2 regions of the Dermacoccus sp. PAMC28757 genome follow, and region 2 is predicted to be linked to the other one. Evidence: riboswitches for the same ligand, from Rfam matches in the RefSeq annotation. Region 2 holds a riboswitch; the other holds the start of a gene.
What was found. Region 2 has a riboswitch for cyclic di-AMP ahead of H7F30_RS14895 (C40 family peptidase). Riboswitches for the same ligand answer to the same signal wherever they lie in the genome.

Region 1 (15,383 bases), 880 kb from region 2:
CCCGACATCACGGTGCCGGTGCGTGAGTCCGGTGGCGCGATCTGCGAGGTCAATGCCGCTCCCGGGTTCCGCATGCACACCCACCCGACGGTCGGGGAACCGCAGTTCATCGCCAAGCCGGTCGTCGACCTGCTCTTCCCGCCCGGCACGCCGTCGCGTGTGCCGATCGTCGCGGTGACGGGTACCAACGGCAAGACGACGACGTCGCGCATGCTCGCGCACGTCATGAAGGGCCTCGGCAAGAAGGTCGGCATGACCTCGACCGACGGCATCATCGTCGACGAGCGTCTGCTCATCACCCGTGACGCGTCCGGCCCCAAGTCGGCCAAGATGGTGCTGCAGAACCCGCGAGTCGACTTCGCGATCCTCGAAGTCGCCCGCGGCGGCATCCTGCGCGAGGGCCTGGGCTACGACCGCAACGACATCGCGATCGTCACGAACATCCAGAACGACCACCTCGGCATGCGCGGTGTGAAGTCCCTCAAGGACCTCGCGGACGTCAAGCAGGTCGTCGTCGAGGCCGTGCCGCGTGACGGTTTCGCCGTCCTCAACGCCGACGACCCGTACGTGCGCCGTATGCGCCACGTGTGCCGTGGAACCATCGTGTGGTTCTCGATGGACGCCCCGGACAGCCGCGTCAGGCAGTTCATCGACGAGCGCTGCGTTCGCGGTGACCGCGCCGTCGTCCTCGAGCCGACGGAGAAGGGCGAGATGATCGTCCTCAAGCAGGGCCGCCGTTCGATGCAGCTCGCCTGGACCCACCTGCTGCCGAGCACGTTCAACGGCGCCGCACGCATGAACGTCGCCAACTCGCTCGCCGCGGCGGGAGCGGCCTTCGCCGCCGGTGTGCCGCTGCACGACATCCGTCAGGGCCTGCGCACCTTCACGACGAGCTACTACCTCTCCCCCGGTCGCCTCAACCGCATCGAGGTCGACCACGCCGAGGTGTTCGTCGACTACTGCCACAACCCGGCGGGCCTCGACCTGCTCGGCGAGTTCGTCGACCGATATGTCGCGGGAAAGAACCGTGCCCAGAGGGTGCGCCGTACCGTCGTCGTCGGAGCTGCCGGCGACCGTCGTGACCAGGACATCCGTGAGATGGGTGAACTGGCGGCCAAGTGGTTCGACACCGTCATCATCCGTGAGGACGAGAACCTGCGCCGCCGCGAGGTCGGCGAAGCGGCCAGGATCATCGAGGAGGGTGCGCGAGCCGTGGCTGCCGACGGCGGCCGCGCGACGAAGATCGTCACCGTCCTCGACGAGCTCGAGGCGACGACGAAGGCACTCGATCGGGCGCGGCCCAACGACGTCATCGTCATCTGCGCCGACAAGCACGCCCGGGTCATGGCCACGGTCGAGGAGCGCACCCACCTCGCGACGCCGGGCGCGCACACCCACGAGGAACAGCCGGGCGACCCCGACTTCAGCCCGGACGAGCGGTTCGCCAGCGCCGAGGAGGACGACGCCGCGGCCGAGGCGGTCACGCCGAACCCGGCTGACACTCAGGGCTGAGGAACGAACGCGTTGGCCCCTTCCCACCGCTGCGGTGGGAAGGGGCCAACTGGTCGTCGGGACGAGGCCGGATCGGCGAGCGTGTCAGGACTCGCGGTGCGGCAGTGAGGTGAGCAGGTCCAGAGCGTCGACGAGTGCTGCGGGTGCGTGGCCGGAGGCGGTCACCCGACGCAATGACGCGACGGCGTCACCGATGTGGCCCTGAACGTCGTCGGGCAAGCCGGTGCTCTCGATCTCCTCGTTCGGTACACCGCGAGCGGTGCGTGCCTTGCGGGCGATGGTTCGTGCGTCGTCCATCGACGCGCCCGTCTCGGTCAACCAGGAGTGGATCTCCGCCTGGTGGCTGTGGGTCATGACCGCCACGACGTCGCCCCCGTGTGCCGCGTCGAGGAGGCCCTGCACGCCGTCGAGTTCGGTGCGGTGGCTCGCCTCCGGGCTCACCCCGACGCGCGCGAGACCGTCACGGAAGTGGCTTTCGAGGTTCTCCATCGAGCGACCGCGAAGGTAGTGCTCCTTGTGCACCACGTGGACGAGATCTGCGCCACGGCCTGCGAGCTCGCCGAGGTTGGCGAGGATCTCGTCGCTGCGGTCCCCGCCGGTTCCGAGGCCGAGCAGGAGTCGCCCCCCGGGCGCGACGAGACCACGACCGACGGCGAGGAGAGCCTCCAAACCTCCCTCGTTGTGGGCCATGTCGATGATGACGGTGACCGACTCGTCGGGGCTGCTCGGCTTGGGCACGGTGTAGACGTTCATGCGGCCCGGGTTGAGGTTCGCGTCCGGGGAGAACGTGCGTAGCCCCTCGACGACGGCGCTGCGCGGAAGTCCGAGCGCCAGGGCACCGGCCGCCCCGGCGAGAGCGTTCGCGATGTTGTGGGCGGAAAGCCCGGCCATCGTCATGGGCACGTCGTCGAGGGAGACGAGTGAGTCCACGCCCGAGTCGTCGATACACACGATGTCGTTGTCGATGACGGTGAACGCCTTGCCGTGTGCGGCCCGTGCCTCACGGATGCAGGGCGCCTCCGGGTCGAGTGTGAAGGTGATGATCTGCGCGGGCGTACCGACCCGCATCGCCCAGACACGGGGGTCGTCACCGTTGAGCACGCACCAACCACTCGGTCGGGTCACCTTGGTGATGATGGCCTTGACCTCGGCGAGCTGGTCGACGGTGTCGATGCCGCCGGTACCGAGGTGGTCGGGCGACACGTTCGTCACGACGCTGACGTCGTTGTACGGCACACCCATACCGCGGTTGAGCAAGCCGCCTCGCGCGGTTTCGAGGACGGCGATTTCGAGGCCGGGGGTGGCGAGCACGGTGCGAGCACCCGAGGGTCCCGAGTAGTCGCCCCTCTCGACGTGTTCGCCCATGACGAGCACACCGTCGGTGGAGCTCCACGCCGTCTTGCGCCCCGCGGTCATCGAGATGTGCGAGACGAGGCGCGTGGTCGTCGTCTTGCCGTTCGTTCCGGTGATCGAGATGACCGGAACCTTCGGCTTGGACATGGTTCCGGCGGGGCCCGGTTCGGAGGCGAGAACCGCGTCGGCGGCACGTCGAACGGCGTCGGAGGAGGACACCGGGTCGAGCAGATCGGTTAGAGCCGCAGCCACGGCGCGGCCCAACGCGCGGCCGCGTTCGAGGTGCTTCCAGGGGAAGGCCACGACGTACTCCGAGGGTTCCTCGCCGTGGCGAACCCGGACACCGAGCTGACCCGTGCCGCTCGCAGCGGCAACACGACGCGTGACGACCTCGACGAGGCGCATGACGGCGCGGTCGCGGACGGCCGAACCCTCGTCGCCGAGTCGCGGGCGGCGCGCGCGAAGCAGGGCGAACGCTTCGCTCAGCTGTTCCGGTTCACTGCTCAGCCACCCCGAGACGTCGATCGTCGTCTTGATCGCGGGGCGCGGGAAGTAGAGGTTCGGGCCCTCGAGAACGCGGTTGCCGAGCAGGCGGACACCTGCGGCCTGCGTGCCGTCTGCAGTCATGAAATTCACCCTAGAACGGGTGTGCTTCACCTGCATCCGCCCGACACGGGCTGGACGCCTACTGACCCATCGCGTGGACGCCGCCGTCGACGTGGACGATCTCGCCCGTCGTCGCCGGGAACCAGTCGGACAGCAGTGCCGCGCAGGCGCGCGCGGCGGGAACCGCGTCGGAGACGTCCCAACCCAGCGGAGCACGGTTGTTCCAGGTCTCCTCGAACTGCTCGAAGCCCGGGATCGACTTGGCCGCCGTGGTGCGGATCGGGCCGGCGGCGACGAGGTTGCAGCGGATCCCCTGCGGGCCGAGGTCACGTGCGAGGTAGCGGTTCGTCGATTCGAACGCAGCCTTGGCCACGCCCATCCAGTCGTAGACGGGCCAGGCGAACTTCGCGTCGAACGTCAGCCCGACAACGGCGCCGCCGTCCTTCATGAGGGGCTCGGCAGCCTTCGCGAGGGCTTTGAGGGAATACGCCGAGGCGTGCAGTGCCGTCGAGACGTCCTCCCACGTGGCGTCCATGAAGGTGAACGCGCCCTGCGGTGCGAAGCCGATCGAGTGCACGACGCCGTCGAGCGAACCGATGATCGGCTTGAGGCGCTCGGCGAGGGTCTCGAGGTGCTCGGTGTTCGTCACGTCCAGTTCGACCACCTCGACGGGCTCGGGCAGCCGACGGCTGATCGTCTGCGTGATCTTCATCGTGCGGCCGAAGCTCGTGAGAACGACCTCGGCGCCCTCCTCCTGGGCCAGGCGCGCCACGTGAAAGGCGATCGAGGAGTCCATGAGGACGCCGGTGACGAGGAGCTTCTTACCTTCGAGCAGACCCATGGTGGTGCCTTTCGTGCGGGGCGGAGCGGAGTGGAGGATGCGGGCTGGGTCAGTGGTCAGTGGCCCATGCCGAGGCCGCCGTCGACGGGTACGACAGCACCGTTGATGTAGGCGGCCTCCGGCGAGGCGAGGAACGTGACGGCGGCTGCCACCTCCTCGGGGCGGGCGAAGCGCCCGGCGGGGATGGCGTCCTTGTAGGCCTTCTGCCGGTCCTCCGGCAGCGAGGACGTCATTTCGGTCTCGATGAAGCCGGGCGCGACGACGTTGGCCGTGATGCCACGGCCCCCGAGTTCGCGAGCAACGGAGCGGGCGAGACCGACGAGACCGGCCTTGCTCGCCGCATAGTTGGCCTGGCCCGGAGACCCGTAGAGTCCGACGACGCTCGAGACGAAGATGAGGCGCCCGCCCTTGCGGCGGATCATGCCGGTCGTCGCGGCGCGGGCGCAGCGGAACGCGCCGGCGAGGTTGGTGTCGATGACACGGTCGAACGACTCGTCGCTCATGCGCATGAGCAAACCGTCGTCGGTGATTCCGGCGTTCGCGACGACGACGTCCATGGGGCCGCCGAGCTTCTCCTCGGCCTCCTTGAACGCCTTCTTCACCGAGTCGGAGTCGCTGACGTCGCCCGCAACCGCGGGCATGCCCGCGACGTCCTCACCGGCGCGCGAAAGGATGACGACGGCGTCCCCCTGGTCACGGAACCTCTCGGCGATGGCCAGACCGATACCTCGGTTGCCTCCGGTCACCAGTACGTTGCGGCTCGTCATTCACCCTGTCCTTCGTTCGCAGCATGTCGTGTGGTCGGGCGCGGGCGCGCCGGAATCAACCTTGTTCAGCAACGTATCCACTACCCCCGGGTACTCCAATTGGGACGAATCGTGGTGAGTCGTAAGCTGGAGCCATGGCACGAGCAGCTTCCTCGCGGACGGGCAAGGGTGAACAGCCCCGCCTCTCGGCGACGAGCCTGCCCGAGTCGGCCGAGGACGACCAGAACCGCCGAATGCGTGGCTACCTCATCTCGATGGCCATCCGGACGGTCTGCTTCATCGCGGCCGTCGCCACCTGGCAGGTCAGCCGCCCGCTCAGTGTCGTGTGCTTCGCTCTCGCTGCCGTACTGCCCTACGCGGCCGTCGTGTACGCCAACGCGACGGGCAAGCGGCGCATCGACCGCATGGGTGCCGTCACTCCCCCTCCGGTGCCTCCCAAGGAGATCCATGGATCTGCGGACCGCTCTTAGCGATGACCCCGCCGAGCTGATCTGCAGCGCGAAGGGGTGCCGACGCCACGCGACCTGGGCTCTGCGGTGGAACAACCCGAAGCTGCACGACGCGCAACGACGCAAGGTCTGGCTCGCGTGCGACGAGCACGAGGTGACGCTGCGCGACTTCCTGTCTCTGCGCGGCTTCTACCGGGACAGCGTCCGCCCCGACGCCCTGGATCCGCACGACGGCTGAGGCGCCTCGCGGGAACCTGCTCGTCCCTGATGCCCGGCGTCAGGGCGGCGAACAGCCCTACTAGGCTGGTGGGGTGCTTCGACTGCTCTCCACCAAACGCTGGCTCACGTGGTTGCTCGTCGCGACGCTGTGGGCCACGATCTGCCTCGTCGCAGGGCGCTGGCAGTGGAATCGCTGGCAGGAGAAGTCGACGATCCAGGAGCGGATCGACACGAACTACGACGCCCGACCCGTCCCGTTCGGTGACGTTCTCGAGGATGGCCGGGCCCCCGCCAAGGATGACGAGTGGAAGCAGGTTCGCGGAACCGGCACCTATCTCGGTGATGTCCGCATGGTGCGCAACCGGCCCGGCCCCGGCGGCGATTTCGGCTACGAGACCGTGGACGTCTTCGCCGTCGACGGCATCAAGGTGCTCGTCGACCGCGGGTGGGTGACCAACGGCTCGAGCGCGGCGAAGCCGAGTTCTGTTCCCGCGTCGCCGCGTGGCCAGGTGACGGTGACCGGTTGGGTGCGGCCGAGCGAGAAGAGCCTCGGCCGGCCGCCGGTCGAAGGCCAGCTCTCCTCGATCTCGACGGCCGACGCCGAGAAGGCCACGGGTGAGCAACTCGTCGACGGCTACGTCCGCATGCGCACCGAGTCGATGCCCGACGGGACGACTCCCCCGCGACCGCAGGCCCTGGAGCGGCCGTCGCAGGGCATGGCGGCCGGCATCAATCTGAGCTACGCCATCCAGTGGTGGCTCGGCATTGTCGCCGGATACGCCTTCGTCCTGATGCGCGCCCGGCGTGAGTACCTCGACGGCCTCGAGACGGCCGATCCCGCGTCCGCCGGCGAGGTGCAGGCACACGACGGCGCGACTGCCGCGCGTCCGAGGCGCGAGAAGAAGCGCAAGCAGCGGATCTGGGACGAAGAGGACGAGTGACAGGATGAAGCCATGGACTGTGGACTGAACGGACGGACGTACATCGTCACCGGCGCCTCCGGCGGCCTGGGCCTCGCGACGGCGAAGGTGCTCGCGGCGGACGGCGCTGACCTCGTCATCGCCTCACGCGATCAGGAGCGGATCGACGCGGCGGCCGAGCAGCTCCCGACGGGCGCGAACGTGCGCGCGGTCGCGGCTGACCTCGCCGACCCGCAGACCCCCGCTCGCCTCATCGCCGTGGCCAAGGAGAGCTTCGGCCGCCTCGACGGCGCCGTCGTCTCCGTGGGTGGACCGCCCGCGGGCAAGCTCGGTGACACGACCGAGGAGCAGTGGCGCGCAGCCTTCGACAGCGTGTTCCTCGGCGGTCTGCGCATGGCACGCGCGGTGCTGGACGAACCCTTCGAGCCGGAGGCTCAGATGGCCGTGACGATGGTGCTGTCGTCCTCGGTGAAGTCGCCGATTCCGGGGCTCGCCATCTCCAATGGTCTGCGTCCCGGCCTCGCCATGGCTGCGAAGACGCTGGCTGACGAATACGGCCCGCGCGGTGGCCGCGTCAACGTCCTGCTCCCGGGGCGTATCGACACCGACCGTGTCCGTTCGCTCGACGCAGGCAGCGGTGACGCCGAGGCCACGCGTGCGAAGAACGAGGTTGCGATTCCGCTGGGTCGCTACGGCACGCCGGAGGAGTTCGGCCGCGTCGCCGCCTTCGTCACCAGCCCGGCGGCGTCGTACCTGTCCGGCATCGCCCTACCGGTGGACGGCGGATCTCTGCGCACCCTCTGACGGCGCTTCCCCGCCTGGGGCCGGCGCCCCCATGGCGGGTCGTTGGCGAGCCGCGAACCCTCGTTGCTCATGGGCGGTGGTCATGACGGCCCCGTCACCACCGGGTGAACGCGTACGCGGCAAGATGCCCGGGCGTCGGCGACCGGCGTTCAGTCGTCGCTGAACTGCGTGGCGTGCAGGTCGGCGTACAGGCCGCCCGCGGCGAGCAGTTCGGCGTGCGTTCCCTGCTGCACGATGCGCCCGCCGTCGAGCACGACGATGCTGTCGGCGCGGCGAATGGTGGAGAGGCGGTGGGCGATGACGAGCGCCGTGCGCCCCACGAGCGCGTTCGCCAGCGCCGCCTGCACCGCGCGCTCGGACTCGCTGTCGAGGTGGGCCGTCGCCTCGTCGAGCACGACCACGTCGGGGGCCTTGAGCAGCAGCCGGGCGATGGCGAACCGCTGCTTCTCTCCCCCGGACAGCCGGTGTCCGCGATCGCCGACGACGGTGTCGAGACCGTGCGGCAGACGTTCGACGAGGGCCCAGACGTGCGCCGCGCGAAGGGCTTGCTCGAGATCGCGGTCGGTGGCGTCGGGGCGTGCGTACAGGAGGTTGGCCCGCACGGTGTCGTGGAACATGTGCGCTTCCTGAGTCACGACGCCGATGCGCTGGGCGACCGACTCGAGGCTCACCCCGGTGAGGTCGAGGTCCCCGACCAGGACGCGCCCCTTCGTCGGGTCGTACAGCCGGGGTACGAGCGAGGTGAGCGTCGTCTTTCCGGCACCGCTGCGACCCACGAGCGCCACGACGCTGCCCGGTGCGACGTCGAGGTCGATGTCGCGCAGAACGAGCTCACCGGCGTCGCGATCACCGCTCGAGGTCGTCTCGAGCGATGCGAGCGACACGTCATCGGCGCTGGGGTAACCGAACGAGACACCGTCGAAGCGGACGCCGAGCGGGCCCGGCCCGAGGGCGACCGCGTCATCCGCCTCACGGACGAGCGGAGGCAGGTCGAGCACCTCGAAGATCCGCTCGAAGGAGACCATGGCCGCCATGACGTCGACGCGCACGTTCGACAGAGCGGTGAGCGGGCCGTACAGCCGTCCGAGCAGGGCGGCCATGGCGAGCAGCGTGCCGACCGTCATGGTGCCGTCCACAGCGAGCAGACCGCCGACGCCGTAGACGAGTGCGGTGGCGAGCGACGCCATGAGCGTGAGGGCGACGAGGAACATGCTGCGCTGCGTCGCGATGGACACGCCGATGTCGCGCACGCGGGCGGCGCGGGCGTCGTACTGCGCCGATTCGTCGCTGCGCCGGCCGAAGAGCTTGACGAGCAGGGCGCCGGCGACGTTGAAGCGCTCCGTCATCCGTGCGCCCAGTTCGGCGTTGAGAGTCATCTGTTCGCGGGTCAGACCGGCGAGACGACGGCCCAACAGGCGCGTCGGGAGGAGGAACAGCGGCACGAGCACGAGCGCCGCCACCGTGAGCTGCCACGACAGGGACGTCATGGCGACGAGGAGCACGGCGAGGCTGACGACGTTGCTCACGACCGTCGACAGCGTCGTCGTGAACGCCTGCTGAGCGCCCACGACGTCACTGTTGATGCGCGTGACGAGCGCACCCGTCTGGGCGCGCGTGAAGAAGGCGATGGGCTGGGCGAGCACGTGCCGGAAGACGTCGGCGCGCAGGTCGAAGATGAGTCCTTCGCCCAGGCGCGCGGACAACCATCGCTGCACGACGGTCACTCCCGCGCCGAGGACTGCGACCGGCCGCCACGGCGAGCGAGAGGGTGACGACGACCTGCGGATCGCGCGGCACGACACCGTCGTCGACGATGTGCTTGAGCAGCAGTGGCGTCGCGACGATCATCACCGCGTCGACGACGACGAGAACGAGGAAGACCGCGATGGTCGAGGTGTATCGCGTGGCGTATCCGCCGACGCGACGCACCGTGCCCGGAGCCAGGCGCTGGTCCTTGACCGTGGCGTCCTTCGACATCGAGCGCATCATCTGCCAGCCCGGGCCCATCATCGACACGGCGCGGCTCCTGACCTCAGCATGCGAACGGTCTCACGTCGATCAGGCGAGGGAGACGAGGTCGGCGTAGTCCGGACCCCACAGGTCCTCGACACCGTCCGGCAGGAGCAGGATGCGTTCGGGGTTGAGGGCCTCCACGGCGCCGTCGTCGTGGCTGACGAGCACGACGGCACCCTCGTAGTTGTTGAGTGCGCCGAGGATCTCCTCGCGGCTGGCCGGGTCGAGGTTGTTCGTCGGTTCGTCGAGCAGCAGCACGTTGGCGCTCGAGACGACGAGCAGCGCCAGCGAGAGTCGCGTCTTCTCCCCGCCGGAGAGAACGCCGGCGGGCTTGTCGACGTCGTCACCGGAGAAGAGGAACGAGCCGAGCACCTTGCGGACCTCGGTCTCCCCGAGCTCGGGCGCTGCTGACTTCATGTTCTCCAGGACGCTGCGGTCGACGTCGAGGTTCTCGTGCTCCTGGGCGTAGTAACCGATCTTGAGTCCGTGGCCAGGCAGGATGCGGCCCGTGTCCGGTGCATCGACGCCCGCGAGCATCCTCAGGAGCGTCGTCTTACCGGCACCGTTGAGTCCGAGGACGACGACCTTCGAGCCACGGTCGATGGCGAGGTCGACATCGGTGAAGATCTCGAGCGAACCGTAGGAGCGCGAGAGCCCCTCCGCCATGAGCGGCGTCTTGCCGCACGGCGCAGGCTTCGGGAAGCGCAGCTTGGCGACCTTGTCCTGCACGCGTTCGCCCTCGATGCCGGCGAGCATCTTCTCGGCGCGCCGCGCCATGTTCTGGGCCGCCACGGCCTTCGTCGCCTTCGCCCGCATCTTGTCGGCCTGGGCCAGCAGGACGCCGGCCTTCTTCTCGGCGTTGAGTCGCTCGCGCTTGCGACGCTTCTCGTCGAGTTCGCGGGCCTGGAGGTATGCCTTCCACCCGACGTTGTACTGGTCGATCTCGGCCCGGTTGGCGTCGAGGTGGAACACCTTCGTCACGACGGCGTCGAGCAGTTCGACGTCGTGACTGATGACGATGAGCCCACCTCGGTAGCTCTTGAGGTAATCGCGCAGCCAGATGATGGAATCGGCATCGAGGTGGTTGGTCGGTTCGTCGAGAAGCAGGGTCTGAGCGCCCGAGAAGAGGATGCGTGCCAATTCGATCCGGCGGCGCTGACCACCGGACAGCGTGCGCAGGGGCTGCTCGAGGATGCGCTGTTCGAGCCCGAGGCTCGAGGCGATCGACGACGCCTCCGACTCGGCGGCGTACCCGCCCTGGGCGTCGAACTCGGCATCGAGACGGCTGTAGCGACGCATCGCCCGTTCGCGGACGTCGTCGTTCTCACTGGCCATGGATGCTTCGGCCTTGCGCAGGTCGGCGACGATGGCGTCGAGGCCGCGCGCCGACAGGATACGGTCGCGCGCGAGGACATCGAGGTCACCGGTGCGGGGATCCTGCGGCAGGTATCCCACTGCCCCGGAGCTGACCACCTTGCCGGCAGCGGGCAGACCCTCACCGGCGAGCACCTTCGTCAGGGTGGTCTTACCGGCACCGTTGCGCCCGACGAGTCCGACACGGTCACCGGCGGCCACCCGGAACGTGGCGCTCTCGAGCAGGATGCGCGAGCCGGCGCGCAGTTCGATGCCTTCGGCGGTGATCACAGGGCAGGGCTCCTCGAAAGAACGGTGAAGGGGTGTACGGCTCCGACACGCCGGACGGGAGCGCTCGGCTCGCGTGACATACGGCGAGGCGCGTGAAGCCCCAGTAGTCTACGAGAGATGAATCGGGGTGGACGACGCCGTCCGCCTTCACAACGGAGGTTCTCTTGACGTTCAACGACAACGCGCAGCTGGACACGTCGCAGGTCGAATCCGGTGGTTCCGGAGGCTTCGGCGGTGGCCGCGGCGGGATGGGCGGAGGTACGGCCGTCGGCGGTATCGGCGGTCTCATCCTCATGCTCATCTTTGCGTTCTTCGGCATCGACATCACCGGCAGCGGTGGCGGGAGCAGCTACCCCGGCGGCGCGAGCGGCCTCAACCAGTACAGCCAGGACACGCAGGACGTCTCCGGCTCGAACGACCGGGTCTCCCAGCAGATCCAGGCCTGCAAGACGGGTGCTGACGCCAACGAGGACGACACCTGCCGCGTGATCGGAACGGTCAATGCCGTTCAGGCCTACTGGGACCAGGCGCTCCCGGACTTCACCGGCGGTCGCACCGAGTACGAGTACGCGCCCACCAAGCTCTACAGCGGCCAGACGTCCTCCGGTTGCGGCACCGCGAGCTCGCAGATGGGGCCGTTCTACTGCCCGAACGACCGGAAGGTCTACATCGACACGAGCTTCTTCCAGGAGCTGTCGAGCACCTACGGCGCCGACGGCGGCAACCTCGCTCAGATGTACGTCGTCGCGCACGAGTACGGCCACCACATCCAGGACCTTCTCGGCGCCCTGGGTCGCGCCCAGCAGGACCCGAAGGGGCCCGAGTCCGGATCGGTCCGCCTCGAGCTGCAGGCCGACTGCTACGCCGGCATCTGGGTCAACCACGCCACCGAGGCCAAGGACAAGAACGGCAACACCCTCCTCAAGCCCGTGACCGAGTCCGACATCAAGTCGGCGCTGTCCGCCGCATCCGCGGTCGGTGACGACCGCATCCAGCAGAAGGCCCAGGGCCGGGTGACGCCGGAGTCGTGGACGCACGGTTCGTCGCAGCAGCGTCAGAAGTGGTTCCTCACCGGTTTCCAGAGCGGTGAACTCAACTCCTGCGACACGTTCAACGCACAGGATCTGGGCTGAAAAACGCCGGAAAACCGCGAAGATGGGGTTTTCCTGACCAGTTGATGAACGCTCGATTTGTGTCGCTCGTGATCAGTCTGTAATCTTGCAGGGTCGCACCGAAACGGTGCGGCCCTGCTTCGTCGCTGAGTCCCGTCACGAAGGTCAGGTAAAACTTCGCATCACGCGGAGCGACGGGAACGGTGCACCCAGCATCCGGACCACCTCGGTGGTTCTTGGGGTAAAGCTCACTTCGGTGGGCCGAGAATCTAGGATCTCGAACCCGACAGGTCATGCCTCGTAAGCGCTCCTGGAAATGACTCGACATGAAGAACATGTCCCGCCGCTCCTTCATGGCCAACACCTCCAAGGTTGCCGTCGGCACCGCTCTGGCCTCCACCGCCCTCGGCGCCGTTTCGGTCGCCAGCGCCTCGAACGCCAGCGCCGTGACCTCCGCGTCCGCGCGCCGCGCCGTGGCCAAGGCTTCGAGCCGTCGTGGTGCGCCCTACGTGTACGGCGCTTCCGGCCCGTGGCGCTTCGACTGCTCGGGTCTGACGAGCTGGTCCTACCGCCAGGTCGGCCGCTACCTGCCGCGTACGGCCAACCAGCAGTACCGCTCCTCCTACCGCGTTTCCCGCGCGTACGCCCGTCCGGGCGACCTGGCGTTCCTCACCTCTGGTGGTTACGCCTACCACACGGGTATCTACGCCGGTAACGGCATGGTGTGGCACGCTATGCGTCCGGGTACGCGCGTGTCGCTCTCGCGCGCCGGTGCCAGCTACCGCTTCGGTCGCGTCTGATCCGCGAGCCTCTGCGACGTTTCGAAACGGCCCCTCGTCCTCCGGGACGAGGGGCCGTTTCGCGTCTCTCCACTGTGGGCAATCGACCGGCTTCCACACGGGTTGCGTTTTCTCGCGGACGTCACGCGAGATAACGACACGACGAAGGCCCTCACCACAGTGGTGAGTGCCTTCGTCGTCAGGGTCGACGCGACTCAGGAGGACCGGAGCCGCTTTCGCCCACCTCTTGTCAGACGTTGAAGCCGAGCGCGCGAAGTTGCTCGCGGCCGTCGTCGGTGATCTTGTCCGGGCCCCACGGCGGCATCCACACCCAGTTGAGCGTGTGGCCCGTGACGACATCAACCAGGGACGTGGCGACCTGCTCCTCGATGACGTCCGTGAGCGGGCAGGCCGCAGACGTCAGCGTCATGTCGATGACGGCGTGCTTGCTCTCGTCGACGGTGATGCCGTAGACGAGGCCGAGGTCGACGACGTTGATGCCGAGCTCTGGGTCGACGACGTCACGCAGGGCCTCCTTGACCTCCTCGACCTCGACGCCGGAGTCGCTGACTCCCTGCGCCTGGGCGCGCTCGGGCGCCTCGGCCTCGTTGGCGGTCACGTCGGCGGTGATCTCGTTGTCGGTCATGCCTTGGTCTCCTCCGTGGTGGATGCGGCGCCCCCGGTCAGGTCGAGACCGAGTTTGCCGAGCGAGTCCTGCAGTGCGGACCACGACAGCAGGGCGCACTTGACGCGCGCGGGGTACTTCGAGACTCCGGCGAGGGCGATGGCGTCGCCGATGACTTCCTCGTCACCGGCAGACTGGCCCTTGCTCGTGAGCATCGTGCGGGTGGCACCGAAGACCTCCTGGGCTTCACGCAGCGTGAGCCCGATGAGGTTCTCGGCAAGCATTGACGCCGACGCCACGGAGATCGAGCAACCGATCGAGTCGTAGCTGACGTCCTTGATGACGGCGTCGTCGCCCTCGCCTTCGACGTCGACACGCAGGGTGATCTCGTCACCGCAGGAGGTGTTGACGTGGTGGCTCTCGGCGCCGAACGGCTCGCGCAGGCCCGCGTGCTGCGGGCGCTTGGAGTGCTCGAGAATGAGCTCCTGGTACAGATCCATCTCAGACCTCCAGACCGAAGATGTTCGGCACCCGGTCGAGCGCCGTGAGGAACGCCTCGACGTCGTCGGCCGTGGAGTAGACGTTGAAACTGACACGGCTGCTCGCCACGGCGCGAAGACGTCGGTGCAACGGCCACGCGCAGTGGTGACCGGTACGAATGGCAACACCGGCGTCGTCGAGAATCTGCCCGACGTCGTGCGGGTGCACCCCGTCGACGACGAACGCGACCGCACCGAGTCGGGCACCTGCGTCCTGGGGGCCGAGCACGCTGACCCAGGGACGCTCGGCGAGGCCGTCGAGCGTGAGTTGGATCAGATCCTGCTCGTGACGCAGCACGTTGTCCATGCCGAGCGCCTCGAGGTAGTCGCACGCGGCGGCGAGACCGACGGCCTGGGCGGCGTTCGGCGTGCCCGCCTCGAAGCGCTGGGGCGGGGGCGCGAACGTCGTGCCTTCGAGCTTCACGATCTCGATCATCGATCCGCCGGTGAGGAAGGGAGGCATCGCCTCGAGGAGTTCGTGTTTGCCCCACAACACACCGATGCCGGTGGGACCGAGCATCTTGTGGCCGGAGAAGGCGAGGAAGTCGACATCGAGCTGTGCCACGTCGACGGGCATGTGCGGCACCGACTGGCACGCGTCGAGAACGACGAGTGCCCCGGCCTCGCGAGCGATTCTTGCGAGGTCATTGACGGGGTTGATCGTGCCCAGCACGTTGGAGACGTGGGTGAAGGCGACGACCTTGGCCCGCTTGGTGATGACCTCACGCGCCGAATCGAGGTCGACGAAACCGTCGTCGGTGATCTCGATCCAACGGAACGTGGCGCCGGTACGACGTGCGAGTTCCTGCCACGGCACGAGGTTCGCGTGGTGCTCCATCGCCGTGACGACGATCTCGTCACCGGGGCCCAGCGCGAACTTCGAGGCGATCGCCTCGTCGACGCCGTCCATCGCGCCGGGCGCGCCGGCGTTGCTGAAGGCGTACGCGACGAGGTTGAGAGCCTCGGTGGCGTTCTTGGTGAACACGATGTCGTCGGCTCGCCCACCGATGAAACGGGCGATGGTTTCGCGCGCGCCTTCGTAGGCGTCGGTGGCTTCCTCGGAGAGCTGGTGGGCTCCTCGGTGCACCGCAGCGTTCACGGTGCGGTAGAAGTCGCCCTCGGCGGTGATGACCGACTCGGGGCTCTGCGACGTCGCACCGGAGTCGAGGTAGACCAGCGGCTTGTCGTCGCGGACGCGGC
Region 2 (15,383 bases):
GGTCGACCACTTGGAGCACCGCATCGCGCCGTCCGTCCGGGCCGGGCAGGTACCCGACGCGGACGTCGACCTCGGTGCCCTCGGGCGTGTAGCGCTCGGCGTTCGTCACGAGGTTCGTCACGACCTGCCGCAGGCGCTGCTCGTCTCCGCGCACCGTGACGGGCCCGAGCGGTCCGTCGATGCCGCGCACTCGGAAGCGCTGTGAGGTGACGCGGGCCTCTGCGTCGGCGACGGCGTCCGCAGCGATGACGGTGAGATCCACGTCGGAGACGGGGCGTGCGGTCGCGGCCGAGTCGGAACCGACCGTCGCGGCGCGCTGTTCGGTCTCGAGGCGCGAGAGCAGGAGCAGGTCGTCGACCATGGCGCTCATCCGCTTGGCTTCGTTCTCGATGCGCCCGAATCCGGCGGACACGTCGGCCGGGTCGGTGACGGCGCCGACGCGGTACAACTCCGCATAACCGCGGACGGTCGCGAGGGGAGTGCGCAGCTCGTGGGAGGCATCTGCGACGAAGCGTCGCATGCTCTCCTCACTGCGATCCTTGACGGCCATCGAGCGCTCGATCTGGCTCAGCATGACGTTGAGGGAGTGCGCGAGGCTCTCTACCTCGTCGGTCGTTTCCGGGTCGGGCACGCGGCGCGTGAGGTCACCGGCTGCGATGGCCGCGGCTGTGTCCTCGATGTCGCGCAACGGGCGCAACGCGCGGCGCACGGCCCACAGGCCCGCGCCCGTCGCGATGAGCAGTGCGAGGGAGCTGACGGCGATCGTCATGATCTGCATGCGGCGTACGACAGTGCGCACGTTCGCCAGGCTGACGGCGACCGCATAGGGGCGGCCCGAGGCCTCGTCGATGCCTTGCACCATGCGCCACTTCGTCGTCGACGAGCCCTGGGAGCCGATCGTTTGCGGCGTGCCTTCCGACGTGCGGGCCGTTCGGGCCGAGACGACGGGGAAATCGGGGCGCGGGCCGGTGGCCGGAACGTAGTCGTGGGTGCGCCGGGAATCGACGATGCGGGCCGCGTAGACGTTGAGCGGCACCGCGCGCGTCATGTACGGCTCTTCGGATTCCTGCTGGATCGTTGAGGAGACGAGGGTCGGCGCGGCGGCCTGGAGGTCGGCGTCCTCTCGCTGCACGAGGTAGGTCTCGAGCTGCCAGGAGCCGGCGGTGCCGACGACGAACATCGCCGCACCGAGCAGGCTTGCGAGTACCGCGATGATGCGTGCACGAAGAGGCCAGCGGTGAATGCCGCCCCGCAACCTGGCGTACTGCTCGCGGGCCGTGCGGCCGGGAGTTGAGAGCGTCGACGGCGTCGGACGCGGCGACTGGGAGGTCAGAGCGTGGCCTCGTTCAGCGCGGTTCGCGCAGCACGTACCCGACGCCGCGCTTGGTGTGGATGAGCGGCTCGGAGAAGTCCGCGTCGATCTTGCGGCGCAGGTAGGAGATGTACGACTCGACGATGCCCGCCTCGCCGCGGAAGTCGTAGTCCCACACGTGGTCGAGGATCTGGCTCTTGCTCACGACGCGGCCCGCGTTGAGCATGAGGTAGCGCAACAGCTTGAACTCGGTGGGGGAGACATCGATGACGCGTCCGGCGCGGCGCACCTCGTGGCTGTCGTCGTCGAGTTCGAGGTCGGCGACGCGCACCGTGGGGCCGTCGGTGTCGTCGGCCTTCGTGCGACGCAGCACGGCGCGGATGCGGGCGACGACCTCCTCGAGGCTGAACGGCTTGGTGATGTAGTCGTCACCGCCGACGGTGAGGCCCTTGACCGTGTCGTCGACCGAGTCACGGGCGGTGAGGAACACGATCGGCAGCTCACGGCCGCCGTCACGCAGCTGTTTCGTCACGGTGAAGCCGTCCATGTCGGGCAACATGACGTCGAGCACGGCGAGGTCGAAATCCTGCGTGGCGGCGAGCCCGAGGCCTTCGCTGCCGCTGCCGGCAACCGCGACGTCGAAACCGGCGAACTTCATGCTCGTGGCGAGAAGGTCGCGGATGTTGGTGTCGTCCTCGACGATGAGGATGCGTGCCTCGGGTGTGCTCATACCGACCATTCTGATCGTCGAGTCTGGAAGTTTTCTGGATGTCTGCTGGATGGGTTTGCGTGCTGGACGCGGCGTCCTGCGGTGCAAGGCGTTCCTAGGATGGGGGACAGGACGAACGAAGGGGGAGGTGTCATGAGCCTGCGGTTCTACGCCGACGATTCGGCTCGGCGGACGCGTCAGCTCGTTGCGGACGCGCTGCTCGCGCTGTGGTGTCTGCTCGCCGTGTGGGCGGGCGTCATCGTGCACGGCCGTGTGCTCGTGGCCGAGGACGGCGCGACGAAGCTGGAAACCGGCAGCGGTTCGCTCGCTCAGAACATGACCGACGCTGCGAGCGCCGTCGCGAAGATCCCGTTCGTCGGCCAGGAGGTGCGCACCCCCTTCGACAACGCGGCGACGACGGGGCGCAACCTCTCCGCGTCGGGCCACGACCTCGCCGACGGTCTCGGCAGGCTCTCGTTGACGCTCGGAATCCTGACGGCGCTCGTGCCCATCCTGTTCGCACTCATTCCGTGGTGCTTCACCCGCCTTCGCTACGCCCTGCGGGCCGGGCGCGTCGCGCGCCTGCGCGCGATGCCGGGCGGTGAACGTCTCCTCGCGCTCGAAGGCCTGACGACGCTGCGTCCCAGCGTCCTCGCATCGCTCGATCCGGACCCCGCTGCCGCGTGGCAGGAGGGCGATCGCACCGTCACCCGGGAGCTCGCGGCGCTCGTTCTGGTCGCGTTCGGGCTGCGCGGGGGAGACGTGAGCCCAGAGAGAAGGCGCGGGGCTGCGCTGCCGACGACGCCGGGTCGCGATGAACCGTCCGACGCAGGGTCGCCGACCACTGAGTCGCTCGATGCTCGGGCGGCCGATGAGCCGGTCGACACCGACCCGCCCTACGACCAGTTGGGCGACGACGATCTCGACGACGACATCACCCTCGTCGACGGGCCTCAGGACGACAGGGACGACCACGGCGACGACGACGGTTTCGACCCCGAGGGCGAGACGCGCGTCACCAAAGCATAGGTACGGAATATTCCGCGGCATTCCGGCGTTGACGCACGTGATCGCCCGCCCGTCCCGCGAGCCGAGGAGGTACCACGAGCCCCACATTCGCCTCGTTGTCCATCCGTAACTACCGTCTGTACGCCGCCGGCGCACTCGTGTCGAACGTCGGCACATGGGTCGGACGCGTCGCCCAGGACTGGGTCGTTCTCACCGAGCTGACCGACCACGACGCCGCTGCCCTCGGCCTCGTCACTGCGCTGCAGTTCGCGCCCGTCGTCCTCCTCGCCCCGCTCGCCGGAGCGTTCGCCGACGCCTACCCGAAGCGTCGCCTCCTCATGCTCAGCCAGAGCGCGCTCGCGCTCACCTCGGCGCTGCTCGCCGTTCTGCTGCTCACCGACACCGCGAGCCTCGGCGCCGTCATGGCCATCGCCTTCGCCCAGGGCATCGCGACCGCGCTCGACAACCCGACGCGTCAGGCCTTCGTCTCCGAGATGGTTCCCGAGAGCCGCCTGACGAACGCCGTCGGTCTCAACTCGGCCTCGTTCAACGCGGCGCGCCTCATCGGCCCCGGCGTCGCCGGCCTGCTCATCGCCAGCATCGGCGCGGGGTGGTCGATGGTCGTCAACACGCTGTCGTTCGTCGCCGTTCTCGTGGCACTCGCCGCGATGAACCCCCGCGAACTACGTCCGGCGCCCCGGCGCAAGGGCCGCGGTGGAGTGCGCGAGGGGCTCGCCTATGTCCAGGGACGGCGCGACCTGCAGCTCATCATGGGGCTCGTCTTCGTGCTCGGCACGTTCGGTATGAACTTCCAGATCACGACGGCCCTCATGGCGACGACGGTCTTCCACGCCGACGCCCGCGCCTACGGCGTCATCTCGTCGGTCATGGCCGTCGGCTCGCTCGCAGCCGCTCTGCTCGCCGCACGCCGCAAGGCGCCGTCGCTGCGCCTTCTCATGCTCGCGCTCGTGTCGTTCACGGTGTTCTCGGCGCTCGCCGCGATCGCTCCGAACGTCTGGCTCTTCGGCATCTTCCTCGTGCCCGTCGGCCTCGCGTCGCTCACGGCGCTGACGACGGCGAACGCCACCGTTCAGCTGAGCGTCGCACCGGCGCTGCGAGGTCGCGTCATGGCGCTCTACATGGCGATCCTCATGGGCGGCACGCCAGTTGGCGCTCCGCTCATCGGCTGGATCGGCAACACGTTCGGCGCCCGCTGGACCATCCTCGTCGGCAGCATCGCCGTCGGCCTTGCAACCCTGGTCGCGGGGGTGGCGCTCATGCACGCCCGCCACTACGACTCGCGTGACGTCATGGCAATGCGTCCACGGCTGCACCGCAGCGAGCGCGACCTCGACAACACCGACGACGAGCGCGTCAGCGCTGTGGCGAGCGTCTTGGCCGGCCAGAGCGGCGACGCCGCGGTGCGCGAACCCGCAGTGAGAGAATCGGCGGCATGACCCCGAAGACCCGTCGCCTCATCGTTCTCGTCGCGCTCGCGGCTTTCGTGCTCGTGCCGATCCTCGCCCAGCTCGCGAGCCTCTGACTCAGACGGAGGCTGCGGCGCTCGCGTTCTCGCGGGCACGCTCGGCGCGGCGTAGCTGGTCGACCTCCTCGACGACGATGCGGCGCAACGCTCCCGGCGCCTCGATGTGCCCGTCGAGCCAGGCCTGAGCGGCCTCGGCATCGGTGACGACACCGAACAGCCCACGGGCGAGTTTCGAGGCGATGACCTGGCTGCGTCCGTTCCACCACCGCTCCAGCGAATCGAGGTAACGCGCCTGCAGGGCGACGCCCTGAGCGCAGTGCACTGACGCAGGGTGCGTGAGGCCGGCGACGAGGGAAGCCACCTCCTCGTTCGTCAGTGACTCGTCATCGGTGCGCTCCCACGCGGTGAGCTTCGCCTGGGGTGTCGCCAGCGCGGCGCGCACGGCAATGGCCTGTGCGATGCCGCGTTTCGTCGTATCGCGCTCGAGTTCGCGAGCCAATTCGGCCCGCACATCGTCGACCTCGTGCTCGCCGGCGTGTGCCGCGCGCGAGACGAGCAGGGCCCAGCGTTCGTCGGCGTCGGGGTGGAAGAGACCGTCGGGGCCGTCGAGCATCGCGCGCACTTCGTGCTGCGCCGTGGGCGCGATGCCGGCAGCCCACGTGAGGACGCGTCGCCACGCCAGCGCGAGATCGAGGCGTGCGGTCGGTTGTGCGAAGGCGTCGTACAGGTCACCGTCGAGGGCCGTGGTGTAGGCATCTCGCGCGACATGCCACAGCGCGTCGCCCCACTCGGTGCGCATCGTCGTCGGGAGGTACGCCGTGACGGCCGTGACGTACTTGAGGCACACGCCGTCGACGACGGCGGGGGAGCGCTCTGCCGGGATGTGCGCGAGCACCGTCCGGCAGAACGTCTGCGTCGGAAGGTGCGCGTCGCGGCACGCGTGCCACAGCTGACCCCACGCGACGGCACGCGAGTTCGTCGGCTCGAGCGCCGCGAGATGACCCGTCAACGCGTCGAACGTGGCGGCGTCGGGCACGATGCGCGCGTACGTCCAGTCGTGGTCGTCGACGAGCGTGACGGCGCCCGTGTTGGGCAGGGGAGTGCGTGCGTCGGTGACGTCGATCCACTCCGAATCGAGGGGCGTCCAGCCCTCGTCCGTGACGGAGAACGACGTCACCTGGAGGCGGTGCGGGCGTGCCGCCGGGGCGGCGGGCGGTTCGTCGGCGCTCCAGTCGAGGCTTTCGCGCACGAGCTCGCCACCGTCCACCGAGAGGGTGTCCGGGCCGGCCGTGCGCAACCACGCCTCGGCCCACGCGCTCATGTCACGTCCGCTCGCGGTCGACAGGGCGGTGAGGAAGTCGGTGAGCGAGGCGTTGTCGAACGCGTGGTCCGCGAAGTACGCCGAGACTCCTGCGTAGAAGGCGTCCTCGCCGACGTAGGCAACGAGCTGACGCAGCACGGAGGCGCCCTTGGCGTAGGTGATGCCGTCGAAGTTGGCCCGCGCGGCCTCGACGTCGGGGATGTCCGCGACGATCGGGTGCGTCGTCGGCAGTTGGTCGGCGGAGTAGGCCCACATCTTGCGGCCGAGCCCGAAGGTCACCCAGGCGTCGGCGAACTCGGTGACCTCTTCGCTCGCCTGGGTGCCGATGAAGTCGGCGAAGGACTCCTTGAGCCACAGGTCGTCCCACCACGGCATCGTGACGAGGTCGCCGAACCACATGTGCGCCATCTCGTGCAGAAGCGTGTTGGCGAGTGCCTCGCGCTCGCTGCGGGTGGCGTCGCCGCGCTTGAGGTAGCGCTCGTTGAACGTCACGAGGCCGGGGTTCTCCATGGCGCCGATGTTGTACTCGGGCACGAAGATCTGCTCGTACTTGCCCCAGGGGTACTCACGGCCGAACCGCTCCTCGCACCAGGGCAACCCGGCCTTCGTCCAGCGCAGCAGGTCGGCGCTCGGCAGACGTGACGCCATCGCGGGGCGGCACATGAGCGACAGCGGCACGCGGCGGCCGTCGTCACTCACCCACTCGTCCTCGACGAGGTGGTACGGGCCGGCGATGACGCACACGATGTACGTCGAGATCGGCAAAGTCGGGGCGAAGTCGGTCGTCGTGACGGCGCCCTCGCTCGCGCTGTGCTCGGCTTCGGCGTTGGAACGCACGAGCCACCCTGTCGGTGCGCTCACGCAGATGCGGAACGGAGCCTTGAGGTCGGGCTGGTCGAAGCACGCGAAGACCCGGCGGGCGTCAGTCGGCTCGAAGTGCGTGTAGAGGTAGGTCTCGCCGTCCTCGGGGTCGTGGTAGCGGTGCAGGCCCTCACCCGTGTGGCCGTACACGCACTGCGCGGTGATCGTAACGGTGTGTTCGCGCCCCGGCGTGAGCCCTTCGACGCGCACGCGCGAGTCCGCGTACGTCGCTCGGGCGCGCTCACCGTCGAGTTCGACCTGCGGTTCCCCTACCGCGACGAGGTCGATCTCGACACTCGACTCGCTCGAGACGAGCGTGATCGTCGAGGTCGACGTGAAGGTCGACTGCGTCGAATCCGGCGCCCCCGTCAGATCGAGGTGAATGGCGTGGTCGGCGAGTTCGACGGTCGCGGAACGGTGTTCGGCGACGGCGCGAGTGAGGTTCGCGGCCGAGGGCATGAGCGTCCTTCCTGGGAATGCAGCCTGGGAAATGCTAGCGGCGCGGGCTCGGCCCGCCCGCTTGAGCAGTGACGTCAGAGACGTTCGATGACGTGGTCGATGCAACGCGTCAGGGCCTCGACGTCCGAGGGGTCGACGGCCGGGTACATGCCGATGCGCAGCTGGTTGCGGCCCAACTTGCGGTAGGGCTCGACGTCGACGATGCCGTTCGCGCGCAGCGTCGCGGCCAGCTTGGCGGCGTCCACGGTGTCGGCGAAATCGATCGTGCCGATGACGAGTGAGCGGTGCTGGGCTTCGCTGACGAACGGGGAGGCCAGTTCGTGCGCGTCGGCCCAGGTGTAGAGCGCCTGCGACGACGCGGTCGTACGGCCCACTGCGAAGTCCATGCCGCCGCCTGCGAGGAGCCAGTCGAGCTGCTCCTTCATGAGCGCGTACGTCGCGAGGGCCGGCGTGTTGTACGTCTGGTGGGCGCGACTGTTCGTCACCGCGGTGTCGAGGTCGAGGAACGGAGGAATCCAACGTCCGCTCGCTTTGATGCGCGCGACGCGTTCGAGCGCAGCGGGGGACATGAAGGCGAACCACAGGCCGCCGTCGCTCGCGAACGACTTCTGGGGCGCGAAGTAGTAGACGTCGGTCTCGGTGAGATCGACGGGCAGGCCTCCGGCCGCCGACGTCGCATCGATGACGACGAGTGCGTCCTCGGCGATGCCGTCGGGGCGCTGCACGAGTGCCATCGCGCCGGTCGAGGTCTCGTTGTGCGCCCAGGCGTAGGTGTCGATTCCGGCCGTTGCGACGGGGGAAGCGACACTGCCCGCAGGTGCCTCGATGACATGCGGAGCCTCGAGGAAGGGTGCCGCCGCAGCAGTGGCGAACTTGGCGGTGAACTCGCCGAAGACGAGGTTCTGCTGACGCTTCTCGATGAGGGAGAACGTCGCGACGTCCCAGAACGCGTTCGAGCCTCCGACGCCCATGACGACCTCGTAGCCCTCGGGCAGGGAGTAGAGCTCGGTGAGGCCCGCCTGCACGTCGGCTACGAGGTTCTTCACCGGTGCCTGACGATGGCTGGTTCCCATGACGGGCGCCCAGCGCGAAGCGAGGGCCTGGAGGGCTTCCGGGCGGATCTTGCTCGGGCCGGAACCGAAACGTCCGTCGCTCGGCTTGAGCGAATCGGGGATGACGACGGTTTCCGCGGCAGAGGTCTCGGCACTCACTCGGAGCAGTCTAGGTGTGCGGGTGCAAGATGGGGGCATGACTGAGGTGCGAATCGACTACGACGGTGAAGGTCTCGACGAGTCGCAGGTGCCCCCGGCGCCCTACGACCTCGTGCGGCAATGGGTGGGCGACGCGCGCCGCCGCCAGGACGCTTCGGGTGACGTGCCGGAGCCGGAGGCCATCAGCATCGCGACGGCGAACGCTCAGGGCGCACCCCACGTGCGGACGGTGCTCATGCGCTACCTCGAGACCGACGGACCCGGTTTCTACACGAATCTCGAGTCGGCGAAGGCATCCGATCTTGCGGCCAACCCTCAGGTGGCGGGCGCGCTGACGTGGCCCATGATGTTCCGCGCGATCCGCTTCACCGGCACGGCTCGGGAGCTGCCGCGTGACGTCGTGCGCACATACTTCGACTCACGCCCGTGGGGTTCGCGCGTCGGTGCGTGGGTCTCGAAGCAGTCGCGCCCGCTCGACTCACGCGCCGAGCTCGAAGCGGCGAACGCCGAGATGGCTGCGCGCTACCCCGACACCGGCAGCCCCGACGACGTTCCGTTGCCCGACTTCTGGGGCGGCTACCGCATCGACTGCGATGAGATCGAGTTCTGGGCGGGTCGCCACTCGCGCCTTCACGACCGTCTTGTTTTCGTGCGAACCGCCGAGGGGAACCTCGACGACCCTTCGGCGTGGCGTCTCGAACGTCGTTGGCCGTGAACGAGATTCGCTGACGCGAAATCCCCTGCCGGGACGATGCGACCTACCTCACGCGCGGTGGGTGTTCCTTCGGGAACGAAGTCGACCCGTTGTAGCGTTGACCATGACGAAGCGCGCCGCGTTCCCTCCCCCTGGTGGCGTGCTTCGTTCTGTTCGGCCGCAGCGCCTTCGGGTGCGCGCCGAACGGCGAAGGGCCGGACTCCCACGTGGCGTCCGGCCCTTCGTTTTTGCGTGCTGATGGCTATTTCTGACCTGCTTCGGCATCGCTCCACGGTTTGGCGCCGCGCTTGGCGAGCATGCTCGTCATGAGGTTGATCTCGCTCTTCTGGCCCTCCACCATGGTTCTGGCCAGGCGGACGGTCTGTGAGTCGCTCGCCGCAGCCTGAGCGGCCTCTGCCATCTCCACGCCGGCGCGGTGGTGGACGATCATCAGCCGCAGGTAGAGGATCTCTGCTTGCTTGCCGCGGCTCTCGCGTAGCTTCGACAACTGCTCGCCGGACGCCATGCCCGGCATCCGGCCGTCCGCGAGGAGCATTTGTCCCTTCGGAAGACCAGCGTGCTGGTGGCCGGTCCGCGCCATCCACGCCATGCGCTCACCGGACACCGCGAGGGGCAGCTCCCATTCCTGCAGCCACGCCATCATCTGGCCGCGCTGGTTCTCCTGCGTCGTCGCGATGTCGTAGGACAGCGTCTGGATGTCGGCTGCGGTGCTGCGCGAGCGCACCGTCATCGACATGTCGACAGCCTGCGCGTGGTGCGCCGACATGTCGCGCGCGAACCCGGCGTCGACGCTGTCGGCTCCCGGGTGACGTGGCTGCGCCGACCACATGCCGACGAGTGCGGCGAGCGCGAGGGCCACGAGTGCGACCAGCGTGATGGCCGCCGGGCGGCGTACCTGTGCCCAGGTGAGGTCGTCGCGACGCTCGTCGTCCGACGCGGGCTCCGGGCTTCGATGACGCTCGGGGCCCCCACCGTCGTGCGGTTTCTTTTCGTCCGTCATGGAAGGTCCGAGCGTCACATCTGGCCGGCGAGCTTGCCCGTGTTCGGGTCGTACGCGCCGCTGCAGGCTGCGCCCGGCTCAGGCGTCTGGGGGCCCTGCAGGTAGGCGTCGATGAACTTCTTGATGCGCGGATCCGAAGCGTTGTCGACCTTGAGCTGGTGGCCCCAGGCCGTCAGGACGATCTTCGAGCCCTGACCCGGGTACTGACTCATGAGCATGTAGTCCTGGCCGGCCAGCTTCTTCAGCTTGGAGATGTCACCGCTGCTCGCCTTGTCGGTGGTGATCCACACGGCGCCGTGTTCGAGGCTGTGGACGGCGTACTTGTCCGGGATCTTCTTGTCGTAGACGCCGCAGTTGGCCCAGGCCTGGTTGTGGTTACCGCCTGCGGGCGGCGTCATGGGGAACGTGGGGTCGCCCTCCACGTGGTCGCGGCCCAGGTTGCTCCACGTCTTCATGCCCTTGATGTCGGAGCTGGCGGTGCCGCCGTCGCCTCCGTCGCCAGAGTCGCGCGTCGCGAGGAAACCCACACCTGCACCGAGCGCGACGACCGCGGCGACTCCGCCCGCGATCAGGGCCATGCGCTTCTTCTTCTCCGAGCGGCGCTGCTCGGCCTGCATCTGGGCGAGGCGCTCGCGTCCACTCGCCGTATCGCGATCGCTGCGTGCCATGGGGGTACTCCTCGTGGGGGTCGTGCTGTGCGGTCGGCGCTCATTATGGCCGTACAACCTTTGCGCACGGCTACGCAGGAGGCCGTGGAGGTGGCACTCTTGTCCTCGTGAGTGACCTCATCGATACCACCGAGATGTATCTGCGCACGATCTATGACCTCGAGGAAGAGGGCATCCCTCCGCTGCGCGCACGTATCGCCGAGCGCCTCGGCCACTCCGGCCCGACCGTCTCGCAGACGGTCGCGCGCATGGAGCGTGACGACCTGCTGCACGTCGGTGACGGTCGGCGGATCGAGCTGACGGATAAGGGGCGCACGCTGGCGACCCGCGTCATGCGCAAGCATCGCCTCGCCGAGCGCCTGCTCGTCGACGTCATCGGGCTCGAACTCGAGTTCGTGCACGACGAGGCATGCCGCTGGGAACACGTCATGAGTGAGCGCGTGGAGCGCAAGATTCTCGAACTCATCGCCGACAAGGGCCTGTCGCCCTACGGCAACCCCATTCCAGGTCTCGCAGAGCTGGGATGGGAAGGGGAGGCGATCGGCTTCCGTGACGGCGTGCAGTCGCTGGTCGAGGTCGCCGGCCAGGAGCCCGTCGAGGTCATCGTGCGGCGCATCGGTGAGCCGGCCCAGGCGGACGCCGAGTCGCTCGCTGTTCTGACGAGCGTCGGCCTCGCGCCGCAGGTGGCCCTGATCGTGCGCGCCGAGGGTGAGCGTGTGCACGCTGCGGTGCTCGACCGGCTGGACGACGCGGTGTCGCTTCCGCACGACCTCGCGTCCCACGTTTTCGTGGAGGTTCGTCAGGGCTGACGCGTGTGATGTTTGTCACATAATCGGCCTGTAACGGTTTTGCGGATTTCGGCGGTGGCGGGGAGCGTCATGCCCCCACGGGTGGAGTTCGCGTTTGCCGCGCCGTGACGCGGCGAACACCAACTCCACGTGCCCGTGATCTTTCCGTTACGGTCGGTTGCGGTTCGGTTCGAGAACACTCGTTCGCCCTTCGCGCCCAGCCCTGTCGGGGCGTACGAGTCTTATCCGCGAGATCGCAGTGACAGGGGCGGGGGACCCACTTTTCGTCCGAGGCCATGAGCCACGGACTTGGGGTGAAGTCACGCACGAGACCGCACAGGTCGGCGTGACCGGGCTGAGCAACTGGCCCGAACCCGACAGCTCACCTCGTAGGCGCTCGAGAGGTTGCACATTGTCCACTCAGAAGACCATCGGTCGTCACGCCCAGTCGAAGAACCCCCGTAGCCTGACCCGCGTCTCCGCGGCCGTCACTGTCACCGGTGGTCTCGTCGCAGGCCTCGCCGCGACGGGCTCGTCCGCAGGCGCTGCTCCGACGACGCCGCGTCAGGAGGCCGTGCGGGCCGCCACGACGCCGCTCGAGCTCAAGACGGTCACCCCCGCCAAGTCGCTCGTCGTGAAGCAGGCCAAAAAGGCTGCGGCTACCAAGAAGTCCACTGTCAAGAAGGCCTCGCGCACGCAGGTCCGTCAGGCCCTGACGCAGCGCAACGAGCGCGCCACGCAGGCCCTCGCCGCTCAGCGCAAGGCTGCGCAGGAGCGTCGTGAGGCTCGCGCCGCCGCGAAGGAGCGCGAGGAGCGTCAGCAGCTCAGCCGCACGCAGGTGCGCCGCACCGTCACGCAGCACCGCACGCCGAACCAGCAGAACGCCTACGGCCAGCAGCGTCAGCGTCCGGCCGCTACGGCGACCACGCAGCGTCAGCGTCCGGCCGCTACGGCGACCACGCAGCGCACGCGTCCGGCCGCTACGGCGACCACGCAGCGCACGCGTCCGGCCGCTACGGCGACCACGCAGCGCACGCGTCCGGCCGCTACGGCGACCACGCAGCGCACGCGTCAGTACACGGTCAACACGGCCGCGACGCGCATGACGAACCAGAAGGCCTCGGCTGCCACGCCGTCGCGCTCCGGTGTCGTCGCCATCGCGTCGCGCTACACGGGCATCCGTTACACGTGGGGCGGCAGCACGCCGGCCACGGGTCTCGACTGCTCCGGTTTCGTCGCCTACGTGTTCAAGCAGATCGGCGTCAACCTTCCGCACCAGTCCGGTGCCATCCGGGCCATGACGACGCCGGTCTCGAACCCGCGTCCGGGTGACCTCGTCTACTCGCCGGGCCACATCGGCATCTACGCCGGTAACGGCATGTCGTACGAAGCCCGCCAGGCGGGCATGCCGTCGGGTCTCTACCCGGTGGTTCGCGGATCCTCCTACGGCCGCCTCTGACAGAACCGGTCGCACGACAAAGGCGCCGCAAGCCCTCGGGCTTGCGGCGCCTTCGCGCGTTGGTGGACCCGGGCTTACTTGAACTCTCGGAAGAACATGGCCGCTGCGCCACCGACGCCGAGGAGGACGACGCCGAGTCCGATGGCGAGCGTGAGGTTGCTCGGGCCGTCGGAGTCGTCGAACGCGGGCGCGGCGAGGCTCGACGCGCTGCTGCTCGGCGTCCGTGACGACGTCTTCGAGCTCGAGGAGGACGTGGAGGACGACGACGAGGAGGACGCGCTGCTGCTCGGCGTGGAGGTGGCCGTCGGGCTCATCTCGTTGGAGCGGGTGGTGGAGGGCTTCGTCGGTGCCGGAACGTCGCTCGTCGCGCTCGGCAGGCCGGGTGCGGGCACGTTGTCCGTGGTCGGTGCGGGAGCACTGTGCGTTCGCGTCGGCGTGGAGGTCGGGGTGGACGTCGACGGCTCCGGCGCCGGAGCGCACTGGTCGAGCGGGAGCGAGCCGACGCCGACTCCGCCGGCATTGATGTAGACGGCGCCGGCGCCCGACGGGATGGACAACGTCACCGTCGTCGACGTGTACGGAGCCACGGTGGTAGCCGCCGGGGAGACGGGGGAGCCTCCCGCTGAGGCGGTGAACGTCTGGACGAGTTCGCTGCCGTTGGTCAACGTGACCGTGACGAGCGTTCCGTTCGCGCCGCAGGTCGGCGACTGGAAGATGGCGCTGCTGCCTCCCGGCGCCATGGGGAGCGCGGACGCGGCGGACGCGCCGGTGACAGCGATGACGCCGAGACCGGCGGCGCCGGCGAGAGCGCGGGCGGAGGAGAAGGGGCGTGCAAGCATCGGGAGCGACCTTCGGAAGACGTCGAGCGGCGTGGTGCCCGTCGATTCTTCCACGAACCGAGCCGAACAGCAGGACGATCGGTCTTCGATTGCCCGGCTGGGGTCGACGAATCAGATGAAACTCGAGTGCAACCAAATACTCGCCTCGTGCGTCTTTCCTCGTGAACGCTCGAAAACGGAGCGGTCCGTCACATTTGCGCCGCAGCGCACATGGGGCAGAACGCTCGCGGTAGCGGGGTCGGTGGGGTCTTGGGGGCTCGATCGCCCCCGCACCGGCGAGCGGGCGTTAGGTCTGATTGACTTGGCGCCGTGACGATCAACGCAGCTGCTGTGGCCTACCTGCGCCACCACCTGTGCGAATTTCTCCTCTTCGTCGTACTGGCCACGCCGGTGCTCGTCATGCGTCCGTTCCTCGGCAACGTTGTCGTCGTCGTCCTCTTTTTCGTCATGTACTTCGGTTTCTCGTACCAGAGTGAGCGCGCGGTTCGTCTGCGCGTGGACGACGACGGTGTGCAGTACCTCGCGGGCGGGCGGGATCGCTCGTTCATCGCCTGGAGCGAGATCGGAGCGATCGTGCCGCGTCGGTTCCGCGGATGGCCCGCCGAGGATGCTCTCGTCGTCCTCGATCACGCGGACAAGCCGCTTCTCGTGGCTGGTGTCGCGATGTTCGGTGATGCGGACCTGCGGCGGGTGAAGGCCTACGCCGGGCAGCGCGTCGAGGTGCGTGAGCCTGTTGTTCTGTCGGCGCTCACGGGTCGAGCGGGCGGACACCGTCGGCCCGATCTCGTGCCGGAGCGCACGTCGGAGCGGTTCCTCGCGTCGTCGATCGGCGGCATGGTACTCGCCGCGCTCGTGGCGGTGGCGCTGTTCAGCTTCGTGCGCTGAGGCGCTGTTCGCGTCGATCGGAGAGGACGACGACGGCGAGGCACGCGGCGGCCATCGCGGCGCCGAAGAGGAACATCACGGAGTAGTGGATGCCCGCCTGTTCCGCGACCAACGCCATGATGGCCGGCACCGCGAAGCCGAGGTAGGTCACGGAGTAGAAAACGGCGGTGAGGCCGGCGAGGTCGCGCGGGCCCGCGATGCGCTGCACCTCGAGCAGGCCGCTCACCATGGCGAGGCCGTAGCCGGCGCCGAGGACGAAGCTACCGAGAATCGCGGTGGCGATCGCCAGCTCTGACGCGGCGAGAGCGCCGAGCAGCATTCCGGCGACGAGAACGACGAGCGCCGCCGTCACGGCCCGCGCGGAGCCGGGGCGGTCGATTTTGCGCCCGAGGGATTGCACGAAGAAGCCGCACGTGAGGCCGACGACGCACAGGAGCGCGGAGAAGGCGATGGGTGCGTTCGTCACGCGGGAGCTCATGAGGGCGGGCAGGACGGCGTACGCGCAGGCGGCTGCGCCGAAGACCCAGGGCGCGACCGGCAGGACGACGGTGAGGAAGCGTCGGTGACCGAGCGCGGGGATGCGCAGGTCGTCGCGCAGGCGCCCGGTGTTGCGGTTCGTCAGGTCAATGGTTTCCGGGGTGCCGCGCAGGCGGATCGCTGCG

Region 1: it holds a riboswitch for cyclic di-AMP, as region 2 does, so the genes downstream of both, H7F30_RS10510 (C40 family peptidase) here and H7F30_RS14895 (C40 family peptidase) in region 2, are expected to answer to the same signal.

Annotation. Positions count from the first base shown of each region.
Region 1 is NZ_CP060292.1:2,205,215-2,220,597, reverse strand. It holds gene cphA (cyanophycin synthetase) at 1-1,512, shown strand, start outside; gene H7F30_RS10560 (Mur ligase family protein) at 1,597-3,492, opposite strand; gene fabI (enoyl-ACP reductase FabI) at 3,551-4,312, opposite strand; gene fabG (3-oxoacyl-ACP reductase FabG) at 4,369-5,079, opposite strand; gene H7F30_RS10545 (DUF3099 domain-containing protein) at 5,214-5,549, shown strand; gene H7F30_RS10540 (hypothetical protein) at 5,527-5,766, shown strand; gene H7F30_RS10535 (SURF1 family protein) at 5,840-6,688, shown strand; gene H7F30_RS10530 (SDR family oxidoreductase) at 6,701-7,471, shown strand; partial or broken gene H7F30_RS10525 (ABC transporter ATP-binding protein) at 7,621-9,478, opposite strand; gene H7F30_RS10520 (ABC-F family ATP-binding cassette domain-containing protein) at 9,530-11,128, opposite strand; gene H7F30_RS10515 (neutral zinc metallopeptidase) at 11,293-12,261, shown strand; cyclic di-AMP (ydaO/yuaA leader) riboswitch at 12,375-12,562, shown strand; gene H7F30_RS10510 (C40 family peptidase) at 12,567-13,040, shown strand; gene H7F30_RS10505 (metal-sulfur cluster assembly factor) at 13,270-13,665, opposite strand; gene sufU (Fe-S cluster assembly sulfur transfer protein SufU) at 13,662-14,144, opposite strand; gene H7F30_RS10495 (cysteine desulfurase) at 14,146-15,383, opposite strand, start outside.
Region 2 is NZ_CP060292.1:1,326,032-1,341,414, forward strand. It holds gene H7F30_RS06430 (cell wall metabolism sensor histidine kinase WalK) at 1-1,180, opposite strand, end outside; gene H7F30_RS06435 (response regulator transcription factor) at 1,347-2,042, opposite strand; gene H7F30_RS06440 (hypothetical protein) at 2,175-3,050, shown strand; gene H7F30_RS06445 (MFS transporter) at 3,146-4,486, shown strand; gene pepN (aminopeptidase N) at 4,574-7,156, opposite strand; gene serC (phosphoserine transaminase) at 7,231-8,367, opposite strand; gene pdxH (pyridoxamine 5'-phosphate oxidase) at 8,405-9,082, shown strand; gene H7F30_RS06465 (DUF305 domain-containing protein) at 9,324-10,082, opposite strand; gene H7F30_RS06470 (DUF3105 domain-containing protein) at 10,097-10,750, opposite strand; gene H7F30_RS06475 (metal-dependent transcriptional regulator) at 10,858-11,559, shown strand; cyclic di-AMP (ydaO/yuaA leader) riboswitch at 11,776-11,947, shown strand; gene H7F30_RS14895 (C40 family peptidase) at 11,951-12,997, shown strand; gene H7F30_RS06485 (hypothetical protein) at 13,072-13,836, opposite strand; gene H7F30_RS06490 (hypothetical protein) at 14,146-14,721, shown strand; gene H7F30_RS06495 (MFS transporter) at 14,705-15,383, opposite strand, start outside.